Regions from separate parts of the Tuberibacillus sp. Marseille-P3662 genome, predicted to be linked through region 1. Evidence: riboswitches for the same ligand, from Rfam matches in the RefSeq annotation. Region 1 holds a riboswitch; the other holds the start of a gene.
What was found. Region 1 has a riboswitch for lysine ahead of B9Y89_RS15905 (Na+/H+ antiporter NhaC family protein). Riboswitches for the same ligand answer to the same signal wherever they lie in the genome.
Positions count from the first base shown of each region.

Region 1 (8,169 bases):
TTGGTGCGGCCATGATTGGTGCCGGTAATCCGATGATCATGGGGGCTGTTGCTGCGGCGATACCGGTTCCACCACTTGGTATGGGACTTGCCAGCGTACTAAATAATCGTAAATATTATGGTGAGGAACAAGAAACGGGTAAAGCCGCTTTAGCGATGGGGCTCGTTGGTATTACTGAAGGCGCGATTCCCTTTGCAGCACGAGATCCATTTCGTGTGATTCCAAGTATTGTCGTTGGTTCGATGGTTGCCGGGGCAATGGCCATGGTCGGTAATGTGACTGATAGTGTGCCACATGGCGGTCCAATTGTCGCCGTATTTCAGGCTGTTGACCACGTGTTAATGTTCTTTGTCGCCATCATTGTCGGTGTAATCATTACAGCACTACTAGCCAACATCCTTAAGAAAAATGTTGAACAAGAAGTATCATAATCAGAAAGGATTGATGATTGATGAAAATCACATCACTTATGACAGAAGATATTATTAATCTCGATTTACAAGGACAATCTCAAGATGCCGTCATGGATGAAATGGTGGACATGCTTGCTGAGGCGGGTCATTTATCTCAAAAGGAAGCATTTAAGCAGGCTTTATATGATCGTGAACAAGAAAGCAGTACCGGCATCGGTTTCAGCATCGCGATTCCGCATGGCAAATCAGCGGCTGTTGAAAGCCCGCGTGTTGCCTTTGGTTTACATCAACAAGGTGTTGATTGGAACAGCATGGATGGAACTGATGCACATCTCATTTTCATGATCGCTGTTCCGTCGGAAAATGCTGGAGACGAGCATTTGAAAATTTTACAGCAGCTTTCTCGCAAACTTATGGACGGTGAATTTCGTGAATCATTGAAAAACGTGAAGTCAAAAGAAGCTGTGCTCAAGTTAGTGGAGGAAATTGGTTAATCAGGTGTTAATCCTAGGAACAATGCGCTGCCGGGATTAAAATATAATTATAAAATAAAAAAACATTGCATATGATTTAATGTTTTAATATAATACAGTTTGTCACAATCATATAATAAAGTATTGTATCAAACATCTGATAGGTTTGGGGTGCGAAAATCATCAGTACATGACGGAAGGTTGACCACCGTTGATCGTTATGGAAAGGGGATTTCGCCGAAGCTTGGGAAGCGTCGTCATCTTCTAAGCTGGAGTCGTACCTGAAAAAGTGCGGCGCTGTCACGGCTGGGGGAGTTTTGTCCCTAGGTGGAGCACTTACGTTCAGATGGGAGCAACCGATATATCAGGCAATGATAGGTGTTCTCGTCTATCATTGTCTTTTTTTATGGTTTAAAAAAGAGAGATCATGGATGATTGTGCGTTAAAATGGAGAAAAACATATGATAAAGGAGGGGACATATCATGTTTCAATTCCTGGGGGATATCGAATATGCCAATACCGTTTATTCGTTGATTCCGCCACTATTAGCAATTCTAATGGTGATTCTAACTCGTCGCGTCATTTTGTCCTTAGGTGTCGGTATTGTTGTCGGGGCGATGATGTTAAATCAATTTAATGTTCCCGGTGGTCTGGCAAAAATCTTTAATACGGTCCGTGACATTTTTGTTACTTCGAATGAATCCAATTGGCATTTTAACACTTGGAATATTTTTATTCTGCTATTTTTAGTCATATTAGGCATTATGACGGCCTTGATTTCGATGGCCGGGGGAACAAGAGCCTTTGGTGATTGGGCAATTAAACGAGTGAAGACACGGAAGGGCGCACAACTATTAACAGTGGTATTAGGTATTATCGTTTTTATTGATGATTATTTTAATTCACTCGCTGTTGGCCAAGTGAGTCGTCCCTTGACAGATCGTCACCGAATGTCTCGTGCGAAATTGGCCTATTTTCTCGATTCGACGGCTGCGCCCGTTTGTGTTATTTCCCCGGTGTCGAGTTGGGGGGCTTACATCATTGGGTTAATCGGAACTGTGCTCACGGCGCATCAGGTGACCGATTACAGTGCCTTTACTGGTTTCTTATATATCATTCCCATGAATCTATATGCGGTGCTCGCTATTTTGCTTGTGATTGCCACGGCTTGGTTGAATATTAGCTTTGGAAAGATGAGGAAATTGGAAGATAAAGCCATGACAAGTGGAGACGTGCTTGGTGATGATCGCCATGTTCCCGGACAACAATCCGACTTGCCGGAAAGCGATAAAGGAAATATAGGTGACCTCATCTGGCCCATCGTTGCCCTTGTCATCGGTACAGTCGGTGCCATGATCTATACCGGCTATCAAGTTGTTGCTGCTGCTGGTGATTCTGTGAATGTGCTTAGTATTTTCGAAAATACTGCTGTGGCCAAGTCACTTATTTATGGTGGCCTTTTTGGCCTTATTGTAACGGTCATCTTATTTTTACCAAAAGGATATTCCTTTAGAATGTTCTGGATGGGTGTTAAAAGTGGCATTCAATCAATGCTACCAGCCATTTATATTTTAATCACAGCTTGGACGATTAACACGATCATTAGCGAACTACAAACGGGTCAATATCTTGCTGGACTCGTCCATGACTTGAACCTTCCCATTGGTTTCTTGCCGGCGTTGTTATTTATTCTTTCGGCTTTCATGGCGTTCTCAACAGGGACATCATGGGGCACATTTGGTCTAATGCTGCCCATTGCAGGACAAATTGCAGCCACGATTGACGTGACTTATATGTTACCGATGCTTGCTGCTGTTCTTTCAGGTTCCGTATTAGGTGATCATTGTTCACCGATTTCTGATACGACGATTTTGTCGTCGACAGGGGCAGGCTGTAATCATATTGATCATGTCTTAACACAATTACCTTACGCGATTGTTGCTGGCATTATCAGTGTGATCGGCTATCTCGTCCTTGGTTTTACGGGAAGTGCAACGATCGGTTTCATTGTATCGATCGTCCTATTCATCGGGGTTGTCTGGTATTTGAAAGGCACTTATGGCGGGCATGAACCCGATCAAACTTAAAACGAATAAAAATCCGGTCTTTACGTTAACATGAAGGCCGGTTATTTTTTCGTCATTATTAGATCCATTCCGTCAAAATTGTTGATTGTGTTCCGAAAACTGTGATGATTAGCATTGTTTGTATTATTTTCCTAGACTTTAAGCTGGTGACTATGGTATTATTTTGTTAAAAATAGAAATAATTTTTTCACAAGGAGATTGATAGAGGTGAAATCGACAGGTATTGTACGTAAAGTGGACGAACTAGGGCGAATTGTCATTCCGAAAGAATTGCGCTCCATGTTAGACATTGACACCAAAGATCCGCTGGAGATTTTTATTGATGGGGAAAAAGTTATTTTGAAAAAATACCACCCTGCCATGGCTTGCCAGGTCACGGGCGAAGTAACCTCTGATAATTTCACCGTTGCAGATGGTAAAGTGGCATTAAGTCCTGAAGGTGCCAAACGATTAAAAGACGAAATTGAAAGTTATTTCGTCAAATAACGGTGCATCTACGTTAAATCTAAATGGTAGAGGCAAGGCAGGAATTCATTTCTTGCCTTTTTTTTGTGAACTAGCATAAAGAAACGTCCGAAGAGCATAGGGCTCTCCGGACGTTCATTATTTTTTAAAGACATGATTGCCGATAACAGTTGTTGTTGTTAATCCTTCTAGGAATTGACTATCCGCTAGGTCTGGATTGTAAAAGAATAGGGAACCCTTGCCTGATCCTCGCTTAGCAATGGCCTGATCAACAGCTTTATAATCATCGTCTGACGGGTCGGCCTGAGCTAGAGTGCCATTGGCCACGGGTGTGAATTGGTGGTCTTGGTAGATAACATCATGGATGTTGTCAGGGAACTCATTTGAGCTGACACGGTTAAGAACAACTGCCGCGACACTGACTTTTCCTTTAAAGGGTTCCCCGCGAGCTTCGGCATGAACTAATTTAGCCAATAATCGATGTTCCTCTTCTGAGATGGCATACAATTGAATGTTTTGCCCCGGATAAATAAGATTCGGGTTCTTGATTTGTGGATTTATATTAAGCAGCTTGTCCACTGATAAGTGATGATCTTGGGCAATTTCCCAAAGCGTGTCATTCCCTTTTACCGTATAGGCCATGGTTTGCATCGGGATTATTAGCAAAGTAATAGCCACAATGATTGCAAAGATTTTTTTCATCTATTATCACCTCTGGCAACAAATATTCTAATAAATATCTGATTTATTGGGGTTTTAATATTTTTGTTATTGGGTCATAGCTGAAAGTTAATCTTTTTAAAGAATTTGTAATCAGTTTGGGCTGAAAATAGAAGGGATAGGAATGTTGCTCCTAGTTATGGTAGGGTTTCACAGACTTGACCATCGCCATCATGGTCAAGTTGATGCGGATCTTTTTCAGGACCGCCTGCCGCAGTAAAAAAAGTCTGGGCATCGGCATGCGTCGCAAAATCATCACAGTTACGGTCAGGTCCGTTGAATTGATCGGCAGATGAGCTTGGTCGTTGTGACCCCTCACTGGCTTGGTCTGGCTGCTTGGAGGCGGGAACGACGTCTTCGTGAAAACCGTCATCCTGTACATAGTGATTGAAGCGCCATATGCCGCGGTTGTTATTTTTAGCTTTGGTTTCAGTACGTTGGAAACGATCGAGGTATTTCGTATTTGGTGGATAGACGTAGGCGACGCGAGCAAGACCTTTCTTAAGTAATTGCTCGTTAAGCATGCAACCATTGACATAGATGTAGGCCAAAAGCCGATGGTACTTATCCCACTTGTCTTCACCGATTTCTAATTGGACCGTTTGACCTTCTACGAGGGATTTTGTGAATTGGGCAGCTTCAGGTCCATAAGGCTGAACAGGTTCATCAGGGTGGTGTGTTTCGGGCGTATCCACTAATAACAGGCGAACCGAGATTTGATCACCATTCCATTTGACCTTGACGGTATCGCCGTCAACCGCCTTGATGACCTTGGCCTGTATGGTTTGTTGATGATCTAGGGATGAGGTTGTACAACCGGCTATAGTGGCTGTCAAAACGAATAGACTCATCATGATCTTCAAGCGTTGCATCAGATCCCTCCCTTAATACTTTATTTATCCTACTAAACTTTTTATCGGGTAACAAGAAAGAAATTGTTACAAAAAAAACTATCACAGATGAATGTGGAGCACATATTATAACTATAAATCATTTTTTCATTGACATTTGTCTTTTTTAATTTTATACTTGAACGCATAAAAGTGAGAAAGTAAACTTGAATCACTAAACAAATAAAATGTAAACGCAAAGCGATGATGAACACGCAGTAGGGTCATAGACTGGCAGTAACAGAGACTTAGTGGAGGGTGCAAACTAAGGCAGCTACGGCCGTGAAGTACATGTTCTGAGCAAGCGTCCGTGATGAACACGGTTATTAATATTGAAGCGGATTCTATATGAATCAATGTGGGTGGTACCGCGGAATTTAATTCGTCCCAAGTCCAATCGTAGACTTGGGATTATTTTAATGGGGAAGGGTGTGATGAAGAGTGACGAAAAAGGTCAATGGATTTGTGATGGTTGTTTTTATGTTGATATTGTTCGGTGTGCTAATGACAGGGATTGTCGGTTTCGGTGTCATGCCGCACATCCCATTATTTCTATGTCTCATATTATTAGCGTTATTTGTTTTTGGGCATGGGGCATCATGGGAAACGATTGAACAGGGGCTAATTGAAGGGGTTACTAAGGGACTAAAACCCGTGTTCATTCTGCTATTGGTTGGTATCGTGATTGGTGTTTGGATGGTGAGTGGAACAGTCCCTTACCTTGTTTACTTAGGATTTCAATTAGTCAGTCCGGCCTGGTTTCTTGTTACGGCACTGATCACAACGATGATTGTGTCGACTTTTGCCGGCAGTTCATTCACGACGGTAGGAACCGTTGGTGCCGCATTGATGGGTATTGGTATTGGCTTCGACATTGATCCGGCTTTGTGTGCGGGGGCCATTATCTCCGGTGCGATGTTCGGTGATAAGATGAGTCCTTTATCGGATACGACCAATTTTGCGCCGGCTGTAGCTGGTTCAGATTTGTTCACGCACATTCGTCATATGTTATGGACGACGGTTCCCGCAATCATTGTGACAATTGTGATTTTCTTATCTATCGGCCACACAAACAACCAGGTTTTAAATCAAAATACGATCGAAGGGATGACATCTGCGTTAACTAATCAGTTCAATCTAAGTTGGGTTGTTATGATTTCACCGCTCGTTGTCGTTGTCCTTGCTTATTTGCGATTTCCGATTTTGCCGGTTTTGGTCACGGGAATCATAACAGGAGGCTTAACGTATTTGCTGGTACAACCGCACGCAACTTTGAAAACGTTAGTGACCGTCATGCATGGGGGCATGCAAGCAGATACCGGCAGTGAAGCTGTTAATGAGATTGTTAATCGCGGTGGATTAGTCGCGATGATGTCGTCCATATCATTGATTATTATCGCTCTCGCTCTCGGTGGTGTCGCTTACAAGACAGGTTTGATTGATATGATGATCAATAAGATTGTGGAAAGACTGAATCGCAAAGGCCATTTTGTCACAGTCACTGCGCTTTCTTCTGTTGGTGTCAATCTTTTGACCGGTGAACAATATCTATCCATTTTGTTGCCGGGGCAAACGTTCAAAGATTCTTATACTAAGCAAGGGATTCCTCATAAAACCTTATCAAGGACATTGGAGGATGCCGGTACTTTAGTGAATCCACTAGTACCCTGGAGCGTGTGTGGGGCATTCTTTTCTTCGACGCTGGGTGTTAGCGTCTTGGACTATTTACCGTTTGTGTTTTTCTTATGGCTCTCACCGATTTTTACGATCATTCTAGGGTTTTTGCCTCAGTCTAAGCAGCGGGCAACAGCTCGTGAATCGATGTCGGTGCGCTGATCCGACCTAAATTGTGGAAAATAGCGCAATTACAAGTGAAGAGAGCGCAATTAAGTGTTCATTCAGCGCAATTAAGCGTAAAAGAGGCGCAATCCATTCAAACGGATGTCCCGATACTAAAAGGGACATCCGTTTCCTGTAAGGAAGGACTATTGTTTCAAGTTCTGTTCAGCCTGGCGGACGAGGTCTTTAACCTTATTGCCGCCGATTTCGCCACCCATTTCACCGCCGATTTTGCCGGCTTGTTCAGCGGTGAGATCACCGTTATAGCCTTCTTTTAAGGGGATATTGTTTTCCCTAGCGATGTCGTATTTGTCGTTATTAGATGGCTGACTCGGCGCGATGTAGTCATCACTTGACACAGGCAATCCCTCCTTACTGAATAGCTTCTCCTAGATGTGATTGATTCATTGATGGAAATGATTCACTCACATCATTTTGTTTAGATGGCCCAAATTAAGAGTGGTTCTAACTTGAACCAATATCAAGGATGGTGGTGAGTTGTCATGCGAAATAATTGGATTCCCGTCGTTGCTTCGGTCGGTATTGGCGCAGTCACTTATTGTATGATGAACAGGAATGCAGGCGCGACCGTTATGCGGCAAGCGAGAGACCGTTTTCAGCATATGCGCCAATCAGGAGAGGTATTTCCAAATATCTAGCCTCTGAACAAACGAGCCACACACTAGACCCATCTCCAATGAAGGAGATGGGTCTAATTTTATGTGATAGATGTCCCGTTAATTAGACAATCCACTTTATAATCCATATCATTATTTTTTTCAAGCAGATGTTTAATTGTGACATATCAAGACATAGAAGCATATTTATATAAAAAAACAACCAAAGGAAAGATGTGATGGATGGGTATTCAAAAAGAAGTACCAACATACGATATCTCAATATCTCCAAGTGATTTAAAAAAATTACGTAGTGATATTTGGTCTGATCAAATGGTTCAAGCTAGCCTTAGTTTCGATAATGTAATTTATGATGCGGAAATAGGATACAGAGGTGCGCATATTCGCAAGTTTCCAAAGAAATCTTTTCAGTGTCATTTTGATGAAAAAAGAACGATTCATCTAAATGCAGAATATGTAGATGCAACATTGTTAAGAAATAAGTTATCTTTAGATTTTTTCTCAAGTATAGGTGTACTATCTCCGTCGACTCATTATGTGAATCTTGTTATTAACGAGGCTTATCAAGGTATATACTTGCAAATTGAGTCCGTTGATAAGCATTTCTTGGAGTCTAGGGGAAGATCATATGGCCCCATTTGGT
Region 1 covers NZ_FXBS01000006.1:1,433,035-1,441,203, reverse strand. The annotation lists gene B9Y89_RS15910 (PTS fructose transporter subunit IIC) at 1-431, shown strand, start outside; gene B9Y89_RS19665 (PTS sugar transporter subunit IIA) at 452-907, shown strand; lysine riboswitch at 1,045-1,232, shown strand; gene B9Y89_RS15905 (Na+/H+ antiporter NhaC family protein) at 1,370-2,974, shown strand; gene B9Y89_RS15900 (AbrB/MazE/SpoVT family DNA-binding domain-containing protein) at 3,182-3,460, shown strand; gene B9Y89_RS15895 (cell wall hydrolase) at 3,578-4,141, opposite strand; gene B9Y89_RS15890 (thermonuclease family protein) at 4,297-5,031, opposite strand; gene nhaC (Na+/H+ antiporter NhaC) at 5,491-6,885, shown strand; gene B9Y89_RS15880 (small, acid-soluble spore protein, alpha/beta type) at 7,035-7,247, opposite strand; gene B9Y89_RS19140 (hypothetical protein) at 7,392-7,547, shown strand; gene B9Y89_RS15875 (CotH kinase family protein) at 7,749-8,169, shown strand, end outside.

Region 2 (8,169 bases), 170 kb from region 1:
GATGAGAAGTATAGGGTTAACAAAAACCGAATGCCACATGTTCCACCAACCGTAATGAAAGTACCCCCAGGGACTTGGTAACAGCGTGATACTTTCATAAGTGAGCAACGCAATTTCCCAAAGGATTAAGTAACGCACTTTTTTTAACACCGAGCTGTTAAAAGGAAACCCATTGATTATCATCATATTAACAGGCGGTAGCAGTGCTAAGTGTGCAGGAATTGCCCTCCAGTCAACCCCATTTGAGAAGTACCAGTAGCCATGGTATTTAACATCAACATAAATATCAAAACTTTGTTGAAGTGCAATTGTAAAAACCCAAATATGAGCAATTTGAATGGATGATAATCGTTTATTTGTTTTAAATGCAATGAAGTTAAAGACAAGTGTTGCGATGATTAATCCGATCATAATTTTACTCCTTTGTGAATACAATTCCCATTCCACAGATTACCCATACTCTCACGTGGTCTTCAAAAAAATGTAATATAAATTTTTGTTTAGGGTAAGTCCATTATCTATGGTAAAATAATCTAATTGATATTGTTTCGAAAGCGAGGGGTTTTGTGAACAAGGGATTGATTTACGGTCTGTTACTATGTTTGATGATGGTTTGGGGCTTTAACGTGATCGCCATTAAAGTTTTGGTTGATTATTTTTCACCAATAACTATACAGGCGTTTCGAATCTTAACTGCCGGAATCGTCGTTTTGGGTGTCCTTCTCGCGAAAAACGAGTTCAGAAAATTGAACAAAAAAGAAACTGGATATATTGCATTGATTGCCTTAACGGGTGTATTCGCCCATCATTCTCTTTTGGCGACTGGCCTCTCACAAACAACCGCATCTAATGGCGGGCTGATTTTAGGATTAGTACCGTTAACAACCTCTATATTTGCTATGTTGTTTCTCGGTGATCGGCTCACCCCTTTACGCTTGCTTGGTATTGTTCTGGGGTTTGTGGGCGTCGCCTTTGTCGTCCTTAATGGCAGCGGGGGAATTGGGAGTGCGTCACTAGGCGATCTATTCGTTCTTTTAGCTGTTTTGTCTCAGGCCACAAGTTTCGTTTTTATTAAGAAGGTCACACAAACACTGGACGCTCGTCTTATTACTGGCATAATGCTCGTAAGCGGATCGATCCTCCTCTTTCTCGTTGGCAGACAAATTGAGCCAGCAGGACTCGAGACGTTCGGTACAGCGCCTGGATGGATTTGGCTGATTTTTCTAGGTTCTGCTGTTCTAGCTACTGGGCTTGGTCACATGCTGTTTAATAACGCGATTCAACATCTTGGCGCTGGGGAAACAGCGATTTTCAATAATCTTGTCCCGTTCTTCTCACTCATTGGCTCCTACGTATTTTTAGGAGAAATCATTCACTTTGGTCAAATTTTTGGGTTCATTTTTATCATGGCAGGCGTCATTCTCGGAACTGGCGTTATTGAACACCGGAGACATTTTGAAGAAATCAACGCAAAGAAAATTAATCATCACTAAAAAGTAAAGGTGCCTGAAGAAAATATGGCAGGCACCTCTTGACCAGGCCAATTCCTCTTCCAACCATGTTATTCTCCACAAAAATCATTCCATTAGTTTAAAACAACTATTGCATTGCATTCAGCCTCAATGTTTGGTATATTGTAATTATAATTATATTCGCTTTACTTCAATATAAAGTTGAAGTGAGGATAGAGGTGCAAAGACCATCAGTAAGCTTCCTGAGGAGAATGAGCTCTGTTGACGGTTGCCGAAAGGGGGATTTGCCGAAGTGAGCAGATACTCATCATTCTGTTGCACTGGTTTTGCGTTGAACAAATGCAGAGCTGTCATATAGCGATTCTGGCTATATGGAGGGCTATCTCACGCATCATAACGGGAATTGACGATGATGCACCAACGGCCCTCGTTGGTGTTTTTTGTGGTTTTAAGTTATGATGAGATACCCTCTATTCATACTTACCGTCCCCCCAAGTCTGTGTGAGTAGTACCCGAATCCATGAATAGAGGTGGCAAGAATGAATTTTGGTAACGTTCTAACTGCCATGGTCACACCTTTTGACCAAGATGGCAACATCGATTACGGAAAAACTGAAAATCTGATCAACCATTTAATTGCCAATGGGACAGATGCGCTGGTTGTCGCTGGCACCACCGGCGAATCGCCAACGCTCTCGAAAGAAGAAAAACTTTCTTTATTACAGTTCGTCATGAAAACGGTGAAGAAACGTATTCCAGTGATTGCTGGTACAGGTTCTAACAACACTCAAGCTTCTATAGAGCTGACGAAGCAGGCTGAAACCATCGGGGTTGACGGCATTATGCTCGTCACACCCTATTACAACAAACCGTCTCAAGAAGGTATGTTCCAGCATTTTAAAACCGTTGCTGAAGCCACAACGCTGCCGGTGATGCTCTATAACATTCCTGGTCGGAGTGCTGTCGGCATGACCGCTGAGACAATCATCCGCCTATCGCAGATTAACAATATTGTCTCCGTTAAAGAGGCTAGCGGCGATCTTGATCAAATGACTAAGATTATTCATGAGACCGATGCCTCATTCACTCTATATAGCGGAGAGGACAGCCTGACACTTCCGACGCTTGCCATTGGCGGAGACGGTATCATCTCGGTGGCTTCACATGTTATCGGCAATGATATGCAGGAAATGGTTCGCAGCTATCTGCGTGGTGAACCGCAAAACGCGGCTGCCATCCACCAGAGCATACTGCCGATCATGAAGTCGCTATTTATGGCACCAAGTCCGGCCCCTGTTAAAGAAGCACTTAAACTTTCAGGTGTGGATGTTGGATCGGTTCGGCTGCCACTAATGCCATTAGATCAAGAAGAAAAACAATCACTTGAGCACACGTTGCATTTCGTTACCCATAACGTGGCAGGTTAACCATTATAGTGATTCTATACAGCACGATTTATAAAAAAAGCTGGCCCGTGAGCCAGCTTTTTTTGTGCATGAAATGATACGATTGTCGGTTCTAAAATGGGAACGGTCCAAAGGCATCCAAAAATTGGCTGATCAAGGACGCTTTGGATGGCGCTACAACGTAGACAGCTACACCGAGGGCATTAAATTCATCAATGCGCTCACGCAACTGCGTGAGATAAGCTCGACACACTGGTCAACCAAGATGGCGAACGAAAACCACCATTGTCATTTGTCCATGATGAGTCATCTCTTCAAGCGTGATCATAGCATCTTGTTGAGTTTCAAATTGGACTGCCATTAGACTCCCTCCCATTCACAAAACGATATTTATTGAACCTGCAGAACGATTTTTCCTGCATTCTTGTTCTGTTCCATGTATTGATGGGCTTCGTTGACCTCTTTCCAGCTCCAAACCGAATCAATCACAGGCTGCAAACGACCTTGATTAAATAGCGGCAATGCAAATTCAGAAAAGCGTCGGGTGAGATCAATCTTTTGTTCAACTGTTCTCGATCGAAGAGCGGTTCCAATCACTTGGATTCTTTTAAAAAGCAATTGACTTAAATCGACATCGCTAACTTTGGCACCGCCCATGACACCGATCAAAACCAACCTTCCGTCAACGCCAAGTGACCGGATATTTTGTTCCCAGTACGGAGCACCAATGAAATCAAGAATGAGATTAACACCTGTTCCATGGGTTGCCTCTTTCACCTTTGATTCAAACGGTCCTGCTTTATAATCAATCGCTGTTTCAGCACCAAGCGATAGACAAAAATCCCTTTTTTCATCTGTTCCTGCAGTCACAATGGATCTCGCTCCAGCTTCACGAGCCAGTTGAATAGCTGCGGTACCAACGCCGCTGGCACCAGCATGAATTAACACGCTTTGGTTTTTGCCTAAGCCGCCCAGTTGGAACATATTTAAATAAGCGGTCAAAAACACTTCTGGAATCGCCGCTGCTTCCTCAAAGGAAAGTGAATCTGGTATGGGCATCGCCATATCCGCAGGAATCGTCACATATTCGGCGTAACCGCCACCGGGCAGCAACCCAAATACCCGATCACCTTTTCTCCAACCTTGGACATTTTCACCAGTCTCTTCAATGACACCGCTCATCTCAAGGCCCAGGATCGGTGATGCTCCTTTTGGGGGTGGATAGTTCCCCTGCTTTTGCATTAGATCGGCGCGATTCAGTGCCGTTGCTTTGACTTTAACAAGCAAGTCTGAAGCCGATATTGTCGGTTGCTCGGTGTCACCTATATATAGTTGTTTGAATTCGTCTTCTACAAGAATCGCTTTCATTGCCGCTGCCTCCTACTTTAACAGTTTGGGATCAGATAAGCTGTTATTCTGAAGGTTCACTTACTTTGACCAATTGTTTTCCGAGATTTTCACCTTTAAATAACCCTAGAAAAGCCTGCGGAACATTATCAAAACCTTCAACAATCGTTTCTTCGTATTTGATTCTACCTTCAGATAACCATTTACCGAGATCCTGTGTGCCTTCTTTAAAACGATCAGCATAATCTTGAACCACGAATCCTTTGATCATGGCATGGCTTTTAATAAGTTTCGGTTGGATTCTGGGTCCTAAATCATCGTCTGTCTTGTTATATGATGAAATCGCACCACATACGGGAATACGCGCAAAGTCATTCAATCTATTCATAACCGCATCAGATATTGGACCGCCGACATTATCAAAATAAACATCAACACCATTCGGACATGCTTCATCAAGCGCCTGCTCCATGTTGTCAGTTGTTTTATAATTGATCGTCGCATCAAATCCGAGTTCTTGCTCAAGGAATGTCGTTTTCTTTTCCGATCCGGCAATCCCAACAACGCGGGCACCCTTTATCTTTGCTATCTGACCAACAACCATTCCAACAGCACCAGCTGCACCGGAAACGACAACCGTTTCGCCTGCTTTCGGCTGACCAATATCAAGCAAACCAAAATACGCTGTCAGTCCAGTCATCCCAAGGACACTTAAATAAGCCGATAAAGGAGCAATCGTTTCATCAACTTGACGTACAGTTGTTGCTTCGACAGTATTGTATTTCTGCCAGCCTAGCATCCCAATGACTTTATCCCCTACTTTTAAGTGATCGGATTCCGATTGAACAACTTCTCCGACAATACCACCGGGAATAACTTCATTGACTTGGAAAGGCTCGACATAGGATTTCGCATCACTCATTCTCCCCCTCATATATGGATCAACTGAAAGATATAAAGTGCGGACGAGCACTTCACCAGCTTTCGGATCAGCGATAGGAACCTCTCTAAATTCAAAGGTTTCCTCGGTCGGCATCCCGTTTGGACGGGCCGCAAGTAAAATTTGTTGATTTTCCATGCTCTCTGTCATACTATCACTACTCCATTCTATATATAAAAATTGACGAATTACTTTGTGCACAATTTAATTGCTTACAAGTGAATTCTACAAATAAAACATGCATCCGTCAAAAATAACCTCTTACCTTATTTAAATAGAGTTGACATTTGCGGCTCATACAATTAGTTTTTAAAGAAGAAAAATGAAAGGATGCAATATAATTAATGGATATGATGAAGCTAAGCAACCACCTCTGTTTTTCCATATATTCACTATCAAGAGAAATTAATAAAATGTATCGACCGTTTCTAGACGAACTTAATTTAACCTACACCCAGTATCTCGTTTTACTTGTATTATGGGAAAGAGAAACGTCTTCCATCAAATCGTTGGGTGAAGCTCTTTATCTTGATTCTGGCACATTGACCCCCTTGCTGAAACGGATGGCTGATCGGAATTTGGTCAATCGAAAGCGAGCGGCTGACGATGAACGAAAAGTGTATATTTCACTAACAGAAGAAGGACAAGAACTGAAGGAAAAGGCAACAGAAATCCCTGTCAAACTTATCGAAAAGAGCGGCCTGACTAAAGAAGAACTGACAACAGCCCTTTCCGATTTCTCAGGGTTGCTGGACAAGATCCAAGACGCTAATTCGAAGTAGACCTGCGCGTACTTATCATCAGTACAGAGTTTCATTAACATATCATTGAATCAAAGGTTGATTTAGAGCACTGAAACGCTTGGGTTTCAGTGCTCTTGCTTATTCAGTCGAGAACTAAAGGGTCAATAATCCACAATGTTGACTTTGTTCAATTTATATTATATAATTTAATTTGTTTAATATTAATTGAAATAATTGAACAAAATCCGTTCTAAGTAAGGACTTAGTCCGATTTAAAACAACAAAGAGGGTGACAACACTGAACACAGTTAAAACAGCATTCGTATTAATTGATGTGCAAAAGGAAAGTGAATTCGGCATTCATGGCGTGAATGCCGTTGTAGACAACGCTAAGCTATTAATTGATGAATGTCGGAAAGTGGGTATTCCCATCATATACACCCGCCACATGAACCGCAAGGATACCATTGGTCTATCCAACGAAGAACCTCTAACTAAAGATGGCCAACCTGTCTTTTATAATGATGGCACGGCCGCAGTCGATATTATTGATAAAATCAAACCTGAACAACACGATATTGTCATTGATAAATATCGCTGGAGCAGTTTTTACGATACCAGTTTAGACTTGATCCTTAAAAGCATGGGCATCGAACATTTAATCATGGGTGGATTGGTTACAGACGGTTGTTTAATGACGTCCGTATTTGATGCGTATTTCCGTGATTATCAAGTCAATTTAGTTAAAGATATCTGCGGAGCTACAAATGAAGGCGCACAAATGGCCTCCATTTTAATTATGGCTAATTGGGTCTATGACCTCGCCGTTTACGATACATCTGAGATAATCAAGAAGCTCTCTGGCCAATCGTATAGAAGTTGGGAATCGCCCTATCCCGATCAATTACAATTCACACCGGAAAACATGCGCCAAGTATTTGATAAATTAAACCAATAAAGATATTCAACTTTTAAAAAAGGAGATAAAAATATGTGGAGAAAAACAAAACTTCTTGCCTTAGCCGCGATTTTCATGCTGTCGATCGCTCTATCAGCGTGTGGGAGCAATGATAGCAAAAACAATGATACCGCAAATAGTGACAGCAAAGATCATCTCGGCCAAAAGGAATTAACCCTTCCTTACGTTTCATGGGCATCAGCTACGGCTAGTAATAACGTGATGAAAGTGGTCCTTGAAAATGCGGGTTATGATGTCACCTTGAAATCTATTAATTCTGGAGCGATGTACACGAGTCTTGCTAATGGTGAAGCCGATGCATCCGTTTGCATATGGCTGCCGCACACAGATGCAAAATATTGGAATCAATATAAAGATAAGCTTGTTCATCTGGGTCCAAACATTGAGGGAGCACCACTCGGTCTTGCAGTCCCCACATATATGGAGGACATTAACTCCATCAAGGATTTGGCCAAAAACACAAATTCAATCGGCGAAAAATTAGATTGGACCATCACCGGAATTGAACCTGGAGCCGGACAAATGACGGTAACAAAAAACGAAGTTATGCCAAAATACGGACTGGATAAATGGGAATTGCAATCCAGTTCTTCACCTGCAATGGCTTCAGCATTGAGTCAAGCCATTGAGGATAAAAAACCAATAGTTGTGACACTCTGGTCACCTCATTGGGCATTCTCAAAATTTGATTTAAAATATTTAAAAGATCCGAAAAACCTTTATGGAGACCCTGACAACATCAATACCATTGTTCGGAAAGGCCTAAAAGACGATGCTCCAGCAGCCTACAAAATTCTTAATCAATTTAAGTGGTCAAAAGACCAAATCGGTAAAGTGATGGTCATGATCAATAACGGTATGGATCCTGCCAAGGCGGCGAAAAAATGGGTTAATCATCACCAAGATATGGTCAACAAATGGACAAAAGGTGTTAAATAATTATAAAACAATAACGTGTTAAAAAAACCTCTTGAACAATGTCGTTTAAGAGGTTTTTTTAACGGGAATCACTACGACTAATAGAACGGTTGCAAAAAATCTCTCACATTTTTGATGATTTTTGCAACGTATCTCCAGGTTATCACGTCTTATATAGAGACTATGAATTTTAAAGAGGTGTTATTATGAGTATGAAAACTTTGTTGACAACTGCTGTAGCAGGGGTAATAGCGTTATCGGGTTGCGGTCAAGGAAACCTAAATGACAGTTCTAGCGGAGCGACACAAAGTCAGAATCAAGAACAGCAAGATGCCTCTAATCAAATAGAAAAATCAGATAAAAC
Region 2 covers NZ_FXBS01000006.1:1,601,645-1,609,813, forward strand. The annotation lists gene B9Y89_RS16645 (hypothetical protein) at 1-411, opposite strand, end outside; gene B9Y89_RS16650 (DMT family transporter) at 567-1,493, shown strand; lysine riboswitch at 1,678-1,862, shown strand; gene dapA (4-hydroxy-tetrahydrodipicolinate synthase) at 2,012-2,899, shown strand; gene B9Y89_RS16665 (NAD(P)H-quinone oxidoreductase) at 3,269-4,246, opposite strand; gene B9Y89_RS16670 (NADP-dependent oxidoreductase) at 4,290-5,315, opposite strand; gene B9Y89_RS16675 (MarR family winged helix-turn-helix transcriptional regulator) at 5,510-5,947, shown strand; gene B9Y89_RS16680 (cysteine hydrolase family protein) at 6,198-6,866, shown strand; gene B9Y89_RS16685 (glycine betaine ABC transporter substrate-binding protein) at 6,900-7,826, shown strand; gene B9Y89_RS16690 (hypothetical protein) at 8,012-8,169, shown strand, end outside.
Region 2: another riboswitch for lysine. It lies ahead of dapA (4-hydroxy-tetrahydrodipicolinate synthase); the one in region 1 lies ahead of B9Y89_RS15905 (Na+/H+ antiporter NhaC family protein).